2 regions of the Cytobacillus dafuensis genome follow, and region 1 is predicted to be linked to the other one. Evidence: riboswitches for the same ligand, from Rfam matches in the RefSeq annotation. Region 1 holds a riboswitch; the other holds the start of a gene.

Region 1 (8,389 bases):
ATTGACTCAAAAGGATATTGTCATAGGCATAGCTTCTAGTGGAAATACTCCCTTTGTACTAGGAGCCCTTGAAAGAGCGAATGAAAAAAACATTTCTACGGTAGGAATTTCATGCAATATAGGTTCGAATTTAGCAAGAATATCCAAGTACCCAATTGAAATTCCAGTTGGACCTGAAGTCGTTACAGGTTCTACACGCTTAAAAGCGGGAACTGCACAAAAAATGGTATTAAATATGATATCAACTGCAAGTATGATCAAGATGGGCAAGGTCTACAAAAACTTAATGGTAAATGTTCAAGCCACAAATGAAAAACTGAGACAAAGATCCATTTCCATCATTCAAGATGTTACAGGTGTGGATGAGGCAGTGGCCAAGGAAATGAGTAAGAAGGCGAATGGGGACACGAGGATTGCCATTTTAATGATCTTGTTTTCAATAGAATGTGAAACAGCAAAATCCATCCTTAATGATTATAATGACCATTTTCCAAAAGCATTAGAAGAGCTTCAAAACCAAAAGAGTTAAAAAACTTGGCATTTGCCAAGTTTTTTTCATTAGCTAATAAGAAAGTTTAAGTTTATTAACGTACTAAAGTAAAGTGTGAGTTCAATTAAATATCTGCTAATAAGATCGCATAAGAAAAACTAAGGCATTCACCAAAAAGGACTTGGCGAACGCCAAGTTTTTCTAATGGTACACAGAAAGTTGATAAGATTTTCTTATTAATTTTCATAAAAACAATTAAATTTATTTATGTACCAATTAATTCTATACTTTAAGAAGGGGGTGTAAAATATGGAATATGTGTTGCTTTTTATTATTGGTGTTTGTGCGACAACGCTAGGCACGCTGGCGGGTGGAGGAGGGCTCATTAGCTTTCCAGCAATGCTGATTATGGGGATACCTGTCCACTCTGCAATTGGTGCGAACAAAGTATCGAATACCATTAGTTCCTTCTCAAGCTTCTATCACCTTTATCGAAAAAAAGAAATCTCGCTTAAAGAGTCATTTTGGATCATACCTGTTAGTCTTTCAGGTGGAATAAGCGGAGGCTATATTGCGTCGAAAATATCTGCAGAGAATATGTCGATCATCGCAATGATCCTTCTTATATTTGCGTTCATCGCATCTTTTAGTGGAAAGGGTAATTTCAGTGGTGAAGAGCCTTTGAAAATGAACAAATTCAGTGTGCCTGGTCTCTTCGGTATAGGGATATATGATGGACTTTTTGGACCTGGCCAAGGAACCTTGATGCTCTATTTATTTGGTTATTTGAATATTGCCTATATCCAAGCTGTAGGATTGGTTCGGCTTGCAACTTTTTCAAGCTGTTTTGGAGCAGCTATCACCTATATCGCAACTGGGAAAATTATCTGGCCCCTTACCATTGCCCTTCTTCTTGGCTCCCTAACAGGTGCACAAATAGGTGTACGTATTGCCAAAAAACTAAAACCACAAATCATAAAACCCATCCTGCGAATGGTAACAGTTGCTCTAATTATTCAAATCTTTGTGGATCAAGTTCTTTAAATATTCATTAGTTCAATAATCTTTACATTTTATTTATCTCGAATTAAAATATATTTAAATCAAGATAAAAACACGATGTTGAATGAATTTTTTTAAGATTTAGGCTGTGCTAAAGCCCAGTGTTGATAATGCTATTTTGTTGTTGATTGGAGCGGAAGGCGCGAGATCCTCGAAAATGCATTCGCATTTCCTTCGTGCGGTGTTTATTCGGGGAAGATTATTCAACGTCCTGCGGGAGAAGCGAGTCAAAGGGAGACCCCGCAGGAGCGATAGCGACGAGGAGGCTTCCGGACCGCCCGCGGAAAGCGAGTGCCTGCAGCGGAAATCAACAAGTGAGTATAACACAGCCAAGATATAAATAATAATAGGAATGAAAATTTTAAGTAAAGGTAGGGTAAAAATGGAAAAATTTCATCAGAAACCAAATGTCTTCGTTGGTGAGGTCAATATTAAAGTAAAAGATTTACAAAATGCTATTACTTTTTATCAAAATATAATGGGTTTTCAAGTTTTGGAAAAAAAAGATCAAACCGCAGTTTTAACGACAGATGGGAAAAACCGCATTTTAACACTTGAACAGCCTGCTGATGTTATTCCGAAAGCTGGGCGTACGGCAGGCTTGTATCATTTTGCGATTTTACTGCCATCTCGCGCGGATTTAGCTGTATTTTTACGGCATTTGCTTCAGACCGGTTACCGATTTGGAGCAGCGGATCATTATGTAAGTGAAGCGTTATATCTTAACGATCCAGACGGTAATGGAATTGAAGTCTATCGGGATCGCCCTTCTCATGAATGGACGTGGAACAACGGTTTAGTGGACATGGCAACCGTACAGCTTGATGGAGAAGGGATTCTTGCTGAAAGTAATGCGGAATGGACCGGTCTGCCTACTAATACGATTATGGGGCATATTCATCTTCATGTAGGAGATCTTCATAAAGCAGAAGAGTTTTATACAAAAGGGCTTGGCTTTCAGACGGTTAGTTACTATCCTCAAGCTGCATTTCTTTCTACCGGAGATTACCATCACCATATTGCTATCAACACTTGGCAAGGAGTTGGGGTTCAAGCGCCGCCAAAAAATAGTGTCGGTTTAAATTGGTACACCCTTGTTTTTCCTGATGAAGCAGCGAGAAAGCAGGTGCTCGCACAGCTGCAGCAATTAGGTGCTCCAGTAGATGAAGAGGGAGATTATTTTGTCACTACTGACCCATCGGGAAATCAAATTCGATTAATCATTTAATAGTACTTGATAAGAAAAGGGATATCCTGATAATAGGATATCCCTTTTCTTAGCTAATAGGAAAGTTTAAGTTTATTAACGTACTAAAGTGAAGTGTGTTTTTAATTAAATATCTGCTAATAAGATCGCATAAGTAAAACTAAGGCATTCGCCAAAAAGGACTTGGCGAACGCCAAGTTTTTCTAATCAAACAGAAGAAGCGTCAATCTCAGGCTTTGCTGTTCGCTCTTTCTTGCCATGCATAAAGTAGTAAAGGATCGTAGTCATGAGAACAACAATGCCAATAATGACATACAGCGTACTGTAACCTGTCATAGGGATGACGAATCCAAGTAAATAAGGGCCAAATCCAAGCCCTGCATCAAGAAAAATAAAGAAAGTCGACGTGGCCAATCCCATTCGATGAGGTGGGGTCAATTTAACGGCCACTGCTTGGGTGCATGATTGCATATTACCGAAGCCTAAGCCAATAAGGGCACCCGCTAATAATAATGTGAGACTGTTGCTTGCTGTACTTAAAAGTAGCATTCCAGCACCAAAAATTATAAAGGCTGGATACATAATGAAATTCGCACCCTTTAAGTCCATGATCCGCCCTGTGAACGGACGCGAAAGTAACACGGCGATTGAGTATACAATGAAGAAGAAGCTTGCTGTATTTACCAGATTGATTTCCATTGCATAAAAATTAATAAATGAAAGGACGCTGGAGTAACAGAAGGCGATAACGAGCGTAATGATTGCGATGGGCAGTGCCTTTGGCTCAATAAAAGTGGAAAGCTTGAAACCCTTTATTTCATCTGTAGAGACGGATCTATCCAATTTAGGAACATTCAAGAAAAGTGAGATAATAAAACAAATGACTCCTAACGCCACGCAGAAACTAAAAATCATTTTGAAGGTTGTGTGCTGGCTCATATAAAGCCCGATGAATGGTCCGATTGCTGTGGCCAGTGATGCACTCATGCTGTAATAGCCGATACCCTCGCCTTTACGTGTGGCAGGGATAATCTGAGCTACAATCGTTCCTGTCGCTGTACTAGCCATGCCAAGAGCAATTCCATGTATAAAACGATTGAAAAGTAAAAAGCTGATCCCAAAATTAGCAAAATATAATAGCGTCGTCGCAATAAAAAAGAGCAGCCCAATAAATAAGGTTCTCTTTCTGCCGATCGAATCAATCATCCGGCCAATCACAAGCCGTCCAATTAATGTACCGATAATAAATATCCCTGTAACAAGCCCAGCTTCGCTTGTAGATGCATCAAATTCATTAACTGCATAAACAGCAATAGTCACCATTAATAAATAAAAAATTAAGGTTAAAAAGAAGTTGACGGAGGAAACAACAATAAAATCCTTCGTCCATAGTTTCGGTCTTGAGTGTGTCAAAGTTATTTCCCCTTACTCTATAATATTTTTTCGGATATCCTTCATGATACGGATTGCTTCAAACTGCTCTTTCTCTGTAATTCCTTTAAGAATGCTCTGTTCAAATTGATCAATCGTTACACGGACATCCTCATAAACTTCTCTCCCTAGGTCTGTAAGCTGCATTCTCTTTTCACGTTTGTCTTTGCCGGGGACTTGTTCAACATATCCCAGTTCCTCCAAGCGATTCATCGTTCTCGTTATGGTTGGTTTCTCTACGTACTGAAAATCGGAAAGCTCGACAAGCGTAGCAGAACCGTGATTGGCTAAGTAAAAAAGAATTGACCATTGAGCTCTGTATAACTGATGCTTGGCAAGTTGAATATTAAGTTTATTTTCAAAAGGCCGGTATAATAGCATAAACTGGTGAAAAAATTCCCTATACACTTTCATGGGAAATCCCCCTTTTTAAATAAAATAGTTATCGATGGTAATAGTTAGCTTCGATAACTATAATAATATAATAGAATGACAAAAATATAAATAGGCATAAAGACTTACGATTAACCAGTCTTATGTTAAACATATGTTGAATTTTAGATAATTTTGTTGAATTATGGAGGAGTATAGTTTATTATGAATACGTTATTAATGAAAAAGTCCTATATGTAAAGGCAAACTATTCGAAAGAATAGGACGCAAAGCCAAGGGTCTAAGGGTTTATAGTGAGTATAATTTCCTATAAACTACGACAGCCGGTTGCCCAATTTTTGGATTGGTTTATAAAAACCTTAGGCTATTCTATGTTTTCAGAGAATAGTCTTTTTTCTGTTTTTTTTAAACATAAAAGGAGGACTAGCTAGAATTGAGTAAGGTTTGGAATTTAGAAGAAATTGAGTATTTAAAAGAACAAATTGGTGTCAATAAAATCACGACAATCGCAAAAACAATGGAGCGCTCTTATCACTCTGTGATCGTAAAAATGAATCGATTAGGAATATCGAATACAAAGCTGCACACAGGATTGATTACAATTGGAGAACTCGCCAAGCTGGTAAAGGTAGATAGAAATACAGTTAAATGGTGGGTTGATAAGCATGGGCTGCCCTGTACGAAGAAGGTAACAAGAAAGTCAAAAGGTTTTTATTTCATAGATCCATCTGACTTTTGGAAATGGGCAGAAGAAAATAAAAATAGAGTTCAATTTTCGAATATTGATTCAAAGGTTTTATTACCTGAGCCTGATTGGGTTCAGGAGGAGAGACTAAAGGAAAATGATGTTGTCAAAAAGAAAGCCTACAAGGCATGGACAACAAAAGAAGATCAATTCCTACTACAACTGCGAAGTAAAGGCCTAACTTTTACAGAAATCGGTGTAAAAATGAACAGAAGTTCTATTAGTGTGGCACGCAGAATGAAAAGGATTTTATAAAGTGAAACTTCCATCAGTGGGGGGTTTTTCCATCCCTACTAATGGTTAGTTGAACCAATCACGCTCAAAACGCCACGTCCTGTGGCTTTCGCCTGACTAGGACATCGTGTCCGTCGTCGGGCTTTTACGAGCAGTTGTCCCCCACCTATCTTCGTCGCTTCTCTCTCAATCTTGAGGTGGGGGTCTTACTGCCCGTTAATACGGGATAAATTTGCTAGCTTTTTAATCTGCAGAGTAAAAAGAGATAATGAAGGAAGAAGGGTGCAAAATAGAGCCAAATATACCGTCACTGATCAGGGATAATTCCCTGTTCAGTGAATATCAACCACTTACTAATTCTAGTAATGATTCAGTTTTTGCCTATGAAGCCTTAATGAGAACGACACCACGAATAAATCCACTTATTGTTTTTCAACAAGCACAAATTGACGGATTGTTATATGAGCTAGATATAGCTTGTATTTCTAATGCTATCAAAGAATTCCCTAAAGAATATTTTGGACATTATTCATTATTTATAAATATTTTGCCGACCACGATTTTACATAATGAATTTAAAAGCTTTATCCATAACCTCCTAATACATTATCCGATGATCGAGGGGCAAATTGTTTTTGAAATTAATGAAAATGTTGTCATGGAAAGCATATGGGAGCAAAGGGAATTTCTAAATCGTTTAACTTTCATAAAATCATTAGGTTTTCATATCGCTTTTGATGATTTACCTGTTTCAAAGGCTTCCTTTCATATCATTGAAAACCTTTCCCCTGATTTTGTTAAGCTGGATCACACAAAGTCAAAAGGGTTATCAAGCTCAAAGGAAAAACAAGATTTAATTTCTCTATTTTTAGAATACACGGATAAAAAAGTGAAATTAGTGTTGGAAGGCATTGAAACAGAGGAGGATCTATTGACCGCCAAACGATTAGGAGTCCCATTACTTCAAGGCTTTTATATATCAATGCCGAAGCGATTGCAGATGTTTGACAGAGTACTAGAGATAGAGGTTTAAACTTAATAGCTAAAAAATGTTATTTAGGTTTTCATTCTTGATTTTACTTGTTAAGGGGTTGCTGCACTCTTCGAAATATGTCGATATTATGGTTTAAAAGGAGAAGTAGAATGATCCGCTAGTGGTGATTTTGCTTCTTTTTTGCTTTTATTGCCACTTTTATATAGATAAAAGAGTATCAAAAATCATAGTCACAAAGAAGTATTTATTGTAGAATTTTGTAATAATTTCACTAAATGGTCCAATAATGCAAAATTAGTTAATAAATAGGGAAATTAGTGAATGGTTATGAAAGAAAGGTGGGAGTTAAGAAGACTCTTGTAGTGAAAGATAGTATGTAATATTATTTCCAAAACTATGAAAAATAGGTGATTACTTTGAAGATCAAATTAAAATTAGGGATGAAGATTAATTTAATAGTTTTGTTTGTTATTCTCTCTTTATCAGCGATTATAGTAGTTGTCGTAAATAAGGAAATTGAGAATGGAATAGAAGAATTAGCTGTTGAAAAGGCAAAAGGTGATGTAGCTCTTGCCTATAGATACATAGATGAAAAATATCCTGGGGAATGGTCCATTAAAGGTAACCAGCTTTATAAAGGAACTGCTCTCATGAATGGAAATGAAGAAATTGTAGATGAAATTGCTAAGGATACAGGGGATACTGTTACGATATTTCAAGGGGATACACGTGTATCGACAAATGTGATAAAAGACGGAAATCGAGCCGTTGGAACACAAGTTTCCCAGGAAGTGTCAGATGTTGTTCTTAAAAAAGGTGAATACTATTATGGTGAAGCAAATGCTGCAGGAAATATATATCAAACAGCCTATATGCCTATTAAAAATGGGAATGATGAAATTATCGGTATCTTTTATGTTGGTGCTTCTCAGAGCATTATCGAAAGGATTATATCCGATGTTTTAATGGAGGTTTTAACCATCCTAGGTATCGTGATTATCTTGTCGAGCCTTGTTATTTATTGGTTTTCAAGAAGAATAGTAAAGAGATTAAATAATATATCATCCGCTCTTGAATTAGCGGGAGATGGGGATTTCACGAAGAAAATTAGTGATCAAACAGGTGATGAAATAAGTAATCTCTCGATAAGTTTTAACCGAATGTCTGATAATCTTAGGAATATGATAAACGAAGTAAACAACGCTTCGGAGCAAGTTTCTTCTTCTTCCGATGAATTAACAGCAAGTGCAGAGCAAACAAATAAGGCCATCGAAACGATAACAGAGACCATTCAACAAGTAGCTCATGGTGCCGAGCATGCGACAGCTAGTGTACAAGAAAGTGCAACTGCACTAGAGGAAGTTAGTAGTGGAGTACAAGCTATTGCTGAAGCAGCTTCTTCCATTTCAGAAGCAAGCTTTCAGGCAACAGAAAAAGCGAAAAGTGGTGGAGAATATGTGGCGAGCACGGTTCAACAAATCCATGCAATTAGCCATTCTGTTAAAGAAAGTGGAGAGATCATTCAATTATTAGATAAGCGTTCAAAGGAAATTGGTGAAATTACGAGTGTCATTTCTGATATTGCAGAGCAGACGAACTTGCTGGCGTTAAATGCAGCTATTGAAGCTGCAAGAGCAGGTGAACATGGGAAAGGATTTGCGGTTGTGGCAGATGAGGTGCGGAAATTGGCAGAACAATCTCAAAAATCCTCATCCCATATTTCAAGCTTAATCGTTGAAATTCAACAGGATATGGTGCATTCGAATAAATCAGTCAAGCAGGTAACAGAGGATGTGAAGGGCGGGCTGAAAATAGTCGAACAGACAGAAGGCA
Region 2 (8,389 bases), 1.3 Mb from region 1:
TTAGTTTTTAAGAGTAGTATTTTGGGGCTGCTATAAACTTATAAGAACTGTTTAGCAGTAATAAAAACTAGTTAAACAGTTTTTATATTTTGGCTGTGTTAAAGCTCAGTGTTGAAAATGCTATTTTGTTGTTGATTGGAGCGGAAGGCGCGAGCTCCTCGAAAATGCTAACGCATTTTCTTCGTGCGGAGATTATTCTAGGAAGCTTATTCAATGTCCTGCGGGAGAGCGAGTCAAAGGGAGACCCCGCAGGAGCGATAGCGACGAGGAGGCTTCCGGACCGCCCGCGGAAAGCGAGTGCCTGCAGCGGAATTCAACAGGGAAGTTTAACATAGCCCATATTTTAATAATAACTAATTAATGAAATAAACGATTGGGGACATGACAAATGGAAAAATCATTTAAAATTACCACAGCTGAAGGTTTGCATGCGAGACCAGCTACAATATTAGTTTCCTCCGTTTCACCTTTTACGGCAAGTGTTGAATTGCTCTACAATAATAAATCCGTAAATTTAAAATCAATAATGGGTGTAATGGCACAAGCTGTTCCAGCAGGTGCGGTTGTCACTATTTCAGCCAACGGGACAGATGCGGAAGAGTTAATCAGTAAGGTGACAGAGGTCATTATTTCACAAGGTCTTGGTGAAGAATGTTAGAGATTAATGGGATTTCTATTTCAAAGGGTATCACTTTAGCACCTGCGTATTGTTTAGCAGAGCCAGATTTGTCTTTCGATAAGGTTAAGATCACTCATGTAGATTCTGAAATAGATAGATTAAAAGAAGCAATGGCCAAAACAAAACTGGATCTAATAGCCATTCGTGATGCAGCCATGTATAAATTTGGAGAAGAGAAGGCAGAGATTTTTTCTGCCCATTTATTAATACTAGAAGACCCTGAAATTTTTTCAGCAATAGAAGCGAAGATTAATGAAAAAATGAATGCAGAGTCTGCTTTGGATGAAGTTTGTATAATGTATTCATGTATGTTTGAATCAATGGATAACGATTATATGAAGGAGCGTGCTGCTGATATTCGTGATGTCTGCAAACGTATATTGGCTCATTTATTACATGTCGAGCTTCCTGATTATAGTCGAATATCAAGGGAAGTTATTATCGTTGCGGAAGATTTAACTCCCTCCATGACAGCCCAATTAGATAAGCAATTTGTGAGAGGCTTTGTTACTGATATTGGAGGAAGAACATCACATTCAGCCATTTTAGCCAGAGCAATGGGAATTCCAGCGATTGTTGGTACCAAAAATGCGTCGAAGAATATTACCAATGGATCTCCACTTATCATTGATGGACTAAAAGGAAAAGTCATTGTAAATGCTACAGAGGATGTACAGGCCCGGTATAGAGCTTCCTCAAAGGAGCTTGAGAAAGATAATGAATTACTTAAAAAGTATATAACACTTCCAAGCATTAGTGCTGATGGTCATATTGTGGAAATCGCCGGTAATATTGGTAACCCCAATGATGTAGATGCCATTATTGCTAATGGTGGAGATGGAATTGGCTTATTTCGAACAGAATTTTTATTTATGGATCGAATGGAGTTACCGACGGAGGAAGAGCAATTTGATGCATATAAAACCGTTCTTTCGAAAATGGATGGGAAGCCCACTGTTGTTCGTACATTAGATATTGGCGGTGATAAGGAGCTGCCATATTTAAAGCTGCCAGCTGAAATAAATCCGTTTTTAGGCTATCGTGCCATTCGATTATGCCTAGATCAACAGAGTATTTTCCGCACCCAATTACGTGCATTATTAAGAGCAAGTATGTATGGGAATTTGAAGATCATGTTCCCTATGATAGCAACCTTAGATGAATTTAGAAGAGCAAAGGCGATTTTGCTTGAAGAAAAGCAAAAGCTGCTGGATGGCGGGGCATTAGTTAATGATCAAATCGAAATTGGAATGATGGTTGAAATTCCATCTGCTGCTGTCATAGCTGACTTATTTGCTCAAGAAGCGGATTTCTTATCGATTGGAACGAATGATTTAATTCAGTATACATTAGCAGCCGATCGCATGAATGAAAAAATTTCATATTTATATCAACCCTATCATCCTGCTGTATTAAGGCTTATTAAAATGGTTATTGATGCTGCTCATAATCATGGAAAATGGGTAGGGATGTGTGGTGAAATGGCTGGAGACGAAGTGGCGATTCCAATTCTTTTAGCATTAGGGTTAGATGAATTTTCGATGAGCTCAGCATCGATATTAAAGACAAGGGGACAAATTTCCAAGCTAAATAAAGACCAACTTAATGACCAGTTAGAACATATTTTACAATTGAAAACTTCGATAGAAGTAGAACTATATGTAAAAAAATATTTTTTAAATTTAAAATAAAAGAAGCAGGAGGAGAGTCTCTTGCTTCTTCATATCTAAATATCCATTCTTCGAGCTTAGTGCTATGCAACCTGTCCATCGCTCATTTTGATAATACGATCAGCATATGCAAGCATTTCTTCATCATGAGTCACGAGTAAAGTAGTAATGTTAAGCGTTTTGGTTAATTCTCGGATTAATGCCATTACATCTTTAGATCTTTTCGAATCCAAACTGGCAGTTGGTTCATCTGCAAAGAGAACTTTCGGTTTATGGATAATGGCACGAGCAATGGCAATCCTCTGCTTTTCCCCGCCAGATAAGGAAGATGGATAGGCCTTTTTCCGATGGCTCATGTCAACTAATGAAAGGATCTCGTCAATTTCCTTTTTTTGTTCACTTTTCTTCATTTTAGTGCCTGCTACATCTAACATCAGCATCAATTGCTCTTCTACTGTAAGAAAAGGGACCAGATGGGCAAATTGAAATACAAAACCAAATTTGTTTGCCCGTACTTTTCGAACTTGTTCTGCATTCATTTCAGTCAAGTTTGTCCCTTCGAACAATATCTGTCCATCTGATGCTGGCTGAAGTCCAGCTGCGATTGTTAGAAGCGTACTTTTACCCGAACCCGAAGCACCTACCAATGCTGTTACCTCGCCTTCTTTAAGGGAAAGATTGACTCCTTTTAGGATTTCTTCTGTCACTTCGCCATTTGTGAAGGTTTTTCTAACGTCCTCTATTGTAAATACTGTCATATTAAACCTCTCCTTGTTGAATTGCTTGTAATGGTTCCACTTTTTTTATCTGCATACCTGAAAGAGTAGCTCCAATAAATCCGATTATAAGGAAGACGATTGACAATTTTACCGTTGTATCAGGGGTTAAATGGAATGGCATACCCTCAGGTGCGATCTTATTAAAAACTTGACTGAGTGCAATGGATAGACTAAGAGCAATGACTGTAATAAACAGCATTTGTGTCCACATCATTTTAAACAAAGCACTTGTTTTGACACCGATTGCTTTTAAAATACCGTATAATCCAATCTTTTGAACGTTCATCATGTAGAAGAAGATAGCAAACAACATTCCACTAATGACGACTAGAAACCAAACAATCATATTTAAGGACATCTGTTCAGCGCTATAACTTGGAATGGTATCAAGAAATTCCTTTTTCGAAAATGCTTGTAATCCATCCACTGTTTGTGGTGAATCCTCTCCAGGAACGAAAAGCATTTGCATTTCTTCTGTACGATACATTTCTTTGTAGTCTTCCATATTAATAAAAGCAACAGGGGCATGACTGAATTTCTTTTGGTCTACAAAACCTTTTACAGTAAACTCGCCGCTGTATTGATTATTTGTCAGGACATCTCCCACTTTTATCCCTTTATCTTTCATTGAGCTATCTAGGACGATTTCCCCTTTTTTCACATTCTCGAACAACTCTGACTCGGTTGATGTAACAAACACGACACTTTGCTGTTTATCAGCACTATCATTCACAAATCCCATTTGAATAGAAAAAGCAGCGGCATCTTTTTCTTTAGCTAAAACTTTATCTTGTACGTTGCTATCGATTTTTGAAAGTGTATACGTCTGGTCTGAATCTTTCGTCATATAAAATTGACCATCTGGTAAATCTTTAATTAATGCAGCATTGTCTTGTGATAATCCATTTGCCAGACCAGATATAATTAACGTTAATAAACTAACGAGAAAAACGATAGAACCTAATATTAAAAATCTTGCTTTATTTTTTTTCATTTCTTTCCAAGCGATATTCATCTTTTATTCCTCCAATCTCTTTCTAACATCCTTAGATTATAATTTGAATGTGAACAGAGAATGAATAAGAAATTACATATGGTTTCTGATAGAGGGTTTGATATATTCTAAATAACAGCCCTCTAGTAAATCGGTAAAAATGGTATAATATAGGTGCTTATCGATCATCTTTTCAAGATAGTTTGTAAGGTAATGACAACAGCTATTTAATCAATTAGGAAAGAGGGGATATAGATGAAATCAACAGATTTACGTAATATGAGAATGAAGCAGATTGCTTTTACAAATGGTCTAATATTAACAGCCCTTATTATCTATTTCGTTATCATCAGTAATATTACGTTCTCATTTGCTCACTTTTTCTTGGTTCTTGGGGTGTTACAGATCATTCTTGGAGTTTTAGGCTTGATGAAGGGTGAGTCAACGAAATCGATTTTTCCTATTTTTGAACAAGTCGCCATCTATGAAAAACAAAAAATGGGAAGTGAATGGTCCAAACTACGAAGAGTAGGATATGTTTGGAACTTAATATTAGGTTGTTTGCTATTTTTACTATCTTTCTTGAATCGTAATTCTCCAGATCAAGTTCTTCGTATTGAACTTATGTTTATGGTAATGATCGTCTTTTTCCTTTTAGTTATGATAAATATTGGAATGATTATTCACTTTAGAAAGGTCGATCGTTCCACTTCCGAATTGGATATGAAAGGCTACACATGGAAATCAAACCTTGTAGCTGTTGTGATAGGAATTGTGTTCGGTATTGTCATGGTTAGAGGTACCCTTTATTACGTATTTCAGGAAGTTAACTTTTGAAGAATGTTAAGTGAATAAGTAGTAGTGAATGGAACGACGCGTTAATCTTTTTGAGTAATCCTCCTTTATCCGCTCGAACTTGGCGGTAATCTTCTTCAAATAGGCTTCATGATACCAGCTTCATGGATAAAAAATACTCACGGTGCGGGGAGCACGGTGAGTATTTTTCTTATCTATATTAATGCTAGGTTAAAGGTAGTTTTCAGACATACTTTACAAGACAAAAATTTTATCAAATTATAAAATTCTCATACATCATTTCTTGATTAGGACTTTAGCATCAATTTATTTATACTATAAATGGTATAAAACTACTATTTTTGTTAAAGTGTGTTGAAAAATGACGAATTTACTGGAAATTACCATACTAAAGTTTTATTATAAAAGTATCAGTTTGATAAAGGCAAACTTATTGAAAGATAAGGACGCAAAGCCACGAGTCTAAGGTGATTAGCTATGATAGTCGGGTTACCAAATGATTGGATACTGTTACCTATGATAGAATAGCCTTTATCATACAAGTCCACCAATCTTTTTGGTGGGCTTTTTTTTGAGATAGTTTTGGCGAAGCTTGACTATCGAGTAAGTGAAAAAAAAGGAGGTGGAATGTTAATTGACTGTGTTATTTGGTACGGTTGAATACTTTGAAAGAGCAATTTACAACTATCTGAATGAGAATCAATTAAAAGAAATAAGTGAAGATTCTCTATATGTCATTACTTCAAAACTAAAAAAAGAAATTTTAGATGATTTTGTTTGCGATGAAAGAATTCGGTTAGAATGTTTAGAAAATCTTAAATATGCAATTAGTATGATAACACAAAATAAGGAAGCGGTCTGAGTTTAGATAATTTTAGAAAAGTGTTTTTTAAAAAGATCTCATATCTTTTTACTGTTGATTTTAAACATCTAAACAGTATATTCTTCCTTATAGTCAAAAGAATTCAGCCATTTGAATAATATAAATAGGAGCGTAATAACAGAAAATGCAAAAAGAAAAGAACGAATTTTCTGATCAAAAGAGGGCAAATTCAGGGGATATTATTCTTTTTGAAAGAAAAAGTAACATATATGAAGGTAAAGTGTTTCTTGTTCGGACTAATAGTGTATTAGTCGAAATTTCAAGTAAGGATGCAAAAACTTTAGGATACGAAATGCCAAATACAGTTGTTCGGCATGGGAAATATAGTCTAGTATGAGTTTGAAAATCAAATTTTTATCTAATTAGTTTATACTTATTAATAGGAAAAAAGAAGAAAATATGATATGTTTTTTATTTCTACATAAATAAAATATTTGAGGTGTCTAAAAATGAATAAAACAGAATTAGTGAAAGCTGTATCAACAAAGGCAGAGTTAACAATAAAAGATGCTGGGAATGTAGTTGATGCAATATTTGAAACAATTACTAGCACACTTGCTAAAGAAGAGAAAATCCAATTTATTGGATTTGGAACGTTTGAAGTTCGTGAACGATCTGCAAGAAAAGGTCGTAATCCACAAACAGGTGAAGAAATAGAAATTGCAGCTTCTAAAGTTCCAGCTTTTAAACCGGGTAAGGAATTAAAAGAAGCGGTTAAATAAATATTTGTTTTTTTAAAATACTCTGGACTTGTTAGTCTCTAGAGTATTTTTTTTTGCTCATAATACGGAGGGCGCTTTTCTGGAGAAAGAAAAAAGTCCAATTTCTCAATTCAGTAACATAAGCCAAATCCCTTAGCATATAGGTATTTGGCTATATTTATGTCGAAATTTGCTTAGTATACAAAATTTCCGAAATGTTGGCAGTCCCCCATTATAGGGCGTAATCCTGAAACATGGATAAGCACTCATTTTTCATTTTAGAGCCATTTTGTTGAAGAAGGATATCTCCAATTTTTAACGAATACAGTGCTATAAATAAGCTTATCAAAAGTGGTGAGATAAATAGGAAAAAAAATTAATTTCTTTTTGGACAATGAAACGGAAAAATGTATAATTAACAGGCTTCGGAGCGCGGGGTGTGTTTTCGCAGAAGATGAGACCCGGTTACTTATCTCAGAGGCACGAACTCTAGAGGATCTCAAGAAAATGGTGGAAATGCGAGCCGTTGGTTTACCTCTTGAATATATTGTTGGATACGCAGAGTTCTGTGGTTTGCGGATAGAATTGGACCGAGGCGTTTTCGTGCCTCGAAAACGTACCGAGTTTCTTGTTCACCAGGCAAAAGCCCTGTCATTTTCTGGTGATATCGTCGTTGACCTATGTTGCGGGTCAGGTGCTGTGGGCGTAGCACTCGCTGCATCTTTAGGACGAGTTGAATTGTATTCTGTTGACATTGACCCTGTCGCAGTACGATGCGCTGGCCGCAACGTAACGGATTTCAGTGGCCATGTTTTTAAAGGTGACTTGTATAAAGCTCTGCCCTACTCACTTAAAGGCCATGTGAATATCCTAGTTGCGAACGTACCTTACGTTCCTACCGAGGCAATCAAGCTGCTGCCGCAGGAGGCTCGCCTACATGAACCGAAGGTGGCACTTGACGGAGGAGAGGATGGACTTGACATTCAGCGAAGAGTTGCAGAAGAAGCAATTCTCTGGCTAGCACCGGGAGGACATCTTTTGATAGAGACGAGCGAAATGCAGGCACCTCAGACCTTTGACATCTTTTCAGGTGCTGGGCTTACCACAAAAGTGGCTAGAGACGAGGAACTGGACGCTACTGTCGTGATCGGATCAAATTCTATTTTTTAGAGTAAATAAGTACTTAGTCTTAATCACAAATGAAATGATAATTTCTTATCACTATACTAATAAACAAAAAATCATTATTTAAAGGGCAACGATTGTTTAACAATAATTAATAGGGTGATGCATATTATACATGACTAATATGTATCTCCCTTTATTTTTTATGACTTTTTAAGATTTAGGTCTTGATAATTTGTAAAAAAGTTTGATTAAAATCATGTAGTGAAAATTTCTTTTCTTGTTAAGCACACGAGGCAGGAATGTTGAATAGGAAAGAGAATTTTTAGGTGGAAGAAGTGATTACATCATAAGTGAAAGAAATGTTATTTGTTTAAAAAAGTTTGTGGAGGGAAATGGCGATGCAAAAGATACTCATTCTTGGAGTAAGTGGTCTTGTAGGAAGAGCTTTATTAGATGAATTTACTGATGAATATGACGTATATGGAACGTATTTTTCTTCGTTAACTAGCCTCCCTGATGATAAGCAATTCCAATTAGAAGTTCAGCAAATAGATAAACTGAAGGAAATTACAAGCACAATTAAGCCCGACATTGTGATTTCTTGCCTAAGAGGAGAGTTTGATCAACAGCTTACGTTTCATAAAGAATTGGCTAAAGTATTACAAAATAATGGTAGTCGAGTTTATTACTTTTCTACGACAAATGTATTTGATGGGGACTTCTCAAGATCCCACACAGA

The links. Region 1 has a riboswitch for cyclic di-GMP ahead of FSZ17_RS22605 (helix-turn-helix domain-containing protein). Riboswitches for the same ligand answer to the same signal wherever they lie in the genome.
Region 2: linked by a shared signal. The riboswitch ahead of FSZ17_RS05915 (hypothetical protein) and the one ahead of FSZ17_RS22605 (helix-turn-helix domain-containing protein) in region 1 are both predicted to bind cyclic di-GMP.

The regions. Positions count from the first base shown of each region.
Region 1 is NZ_CP042593.1:4,770,454-4,778,842, reverse strand. Features, by position in the region: gene murQ (N-acetylmuramic acid 6-phosphate etherase) at 1-529, shown strand, start outside; gene FSZ17_RS22630 (sulfite exporter TauE/SafE family protein) at 800-1,534, shown strand; gene FSZ17_RS22620 (VOC family protein) at 1,935-2,780, shown strand; gene FSZ17_RS22615 (MFS transporter) at 2,967-4,172, opposite strand; gene FSZ17_RS22610 (MarR family winged helix-turn-helix transcriptional regulator) at 4,185-4,604, opposite strand; cyclic di-GMP riboswitch class I at 4,815-4,918, shown strand; gene FSZ17_RS22605 (helix-turn-helix domain-containing protein) at 5,017-5,583, shown strand; gene FSZ17_RS22600 (EAL domain-containing protein) at 5,831-6,595, shown strand; gene FSZ17_RS22595 (methyl-accepting chemotaxis protein) at 6,973-8,389, shown strand, end outside.
Region 2 is NZ_CP042593.1:1,202,235-1,210,623, forward strand. Features, by position in the region: gene FSZ17_RS05890 (HPr family phosphocarrier protein) at 389-658, shown strand; gene ptsP (phosphoenolpyruvate--protein phosphotransferase) at 652-2,370, shown strand; gene FSZ17_RS05900 (ABC transporter ATP-binding protein) at 2,433-3,107, opposite strand; gene FSZ17_RS05905 (ABC transporter permease) at 3,109-4,143, opposite strand; gene FSZ17_RS05910 (hypothetical protein) at 4,378-4,959, shown strand; cyclic di-GMP riboswitch class I at 5,352-5,435, shown strand; gene FSZ17_RS05915 (hypothetical protein) at 5,573-5,800, shown strand; gene FSZ17_RS05920 (DUF2187 family protein) at 5,946-6,158, shown strand; gene FSZ17_RS05925 (HU family DNA-binding protein) at 6,271-6,543, shown strand; gene FSZ17_RS05930 (putative protein N(5)-glutamine methyltransferase) at 6,910-7,692, shown strand; gene FSZ17_RS05935 (sugar nucleotide-binding protein) at 8,049-8,389, shown strand, end outside.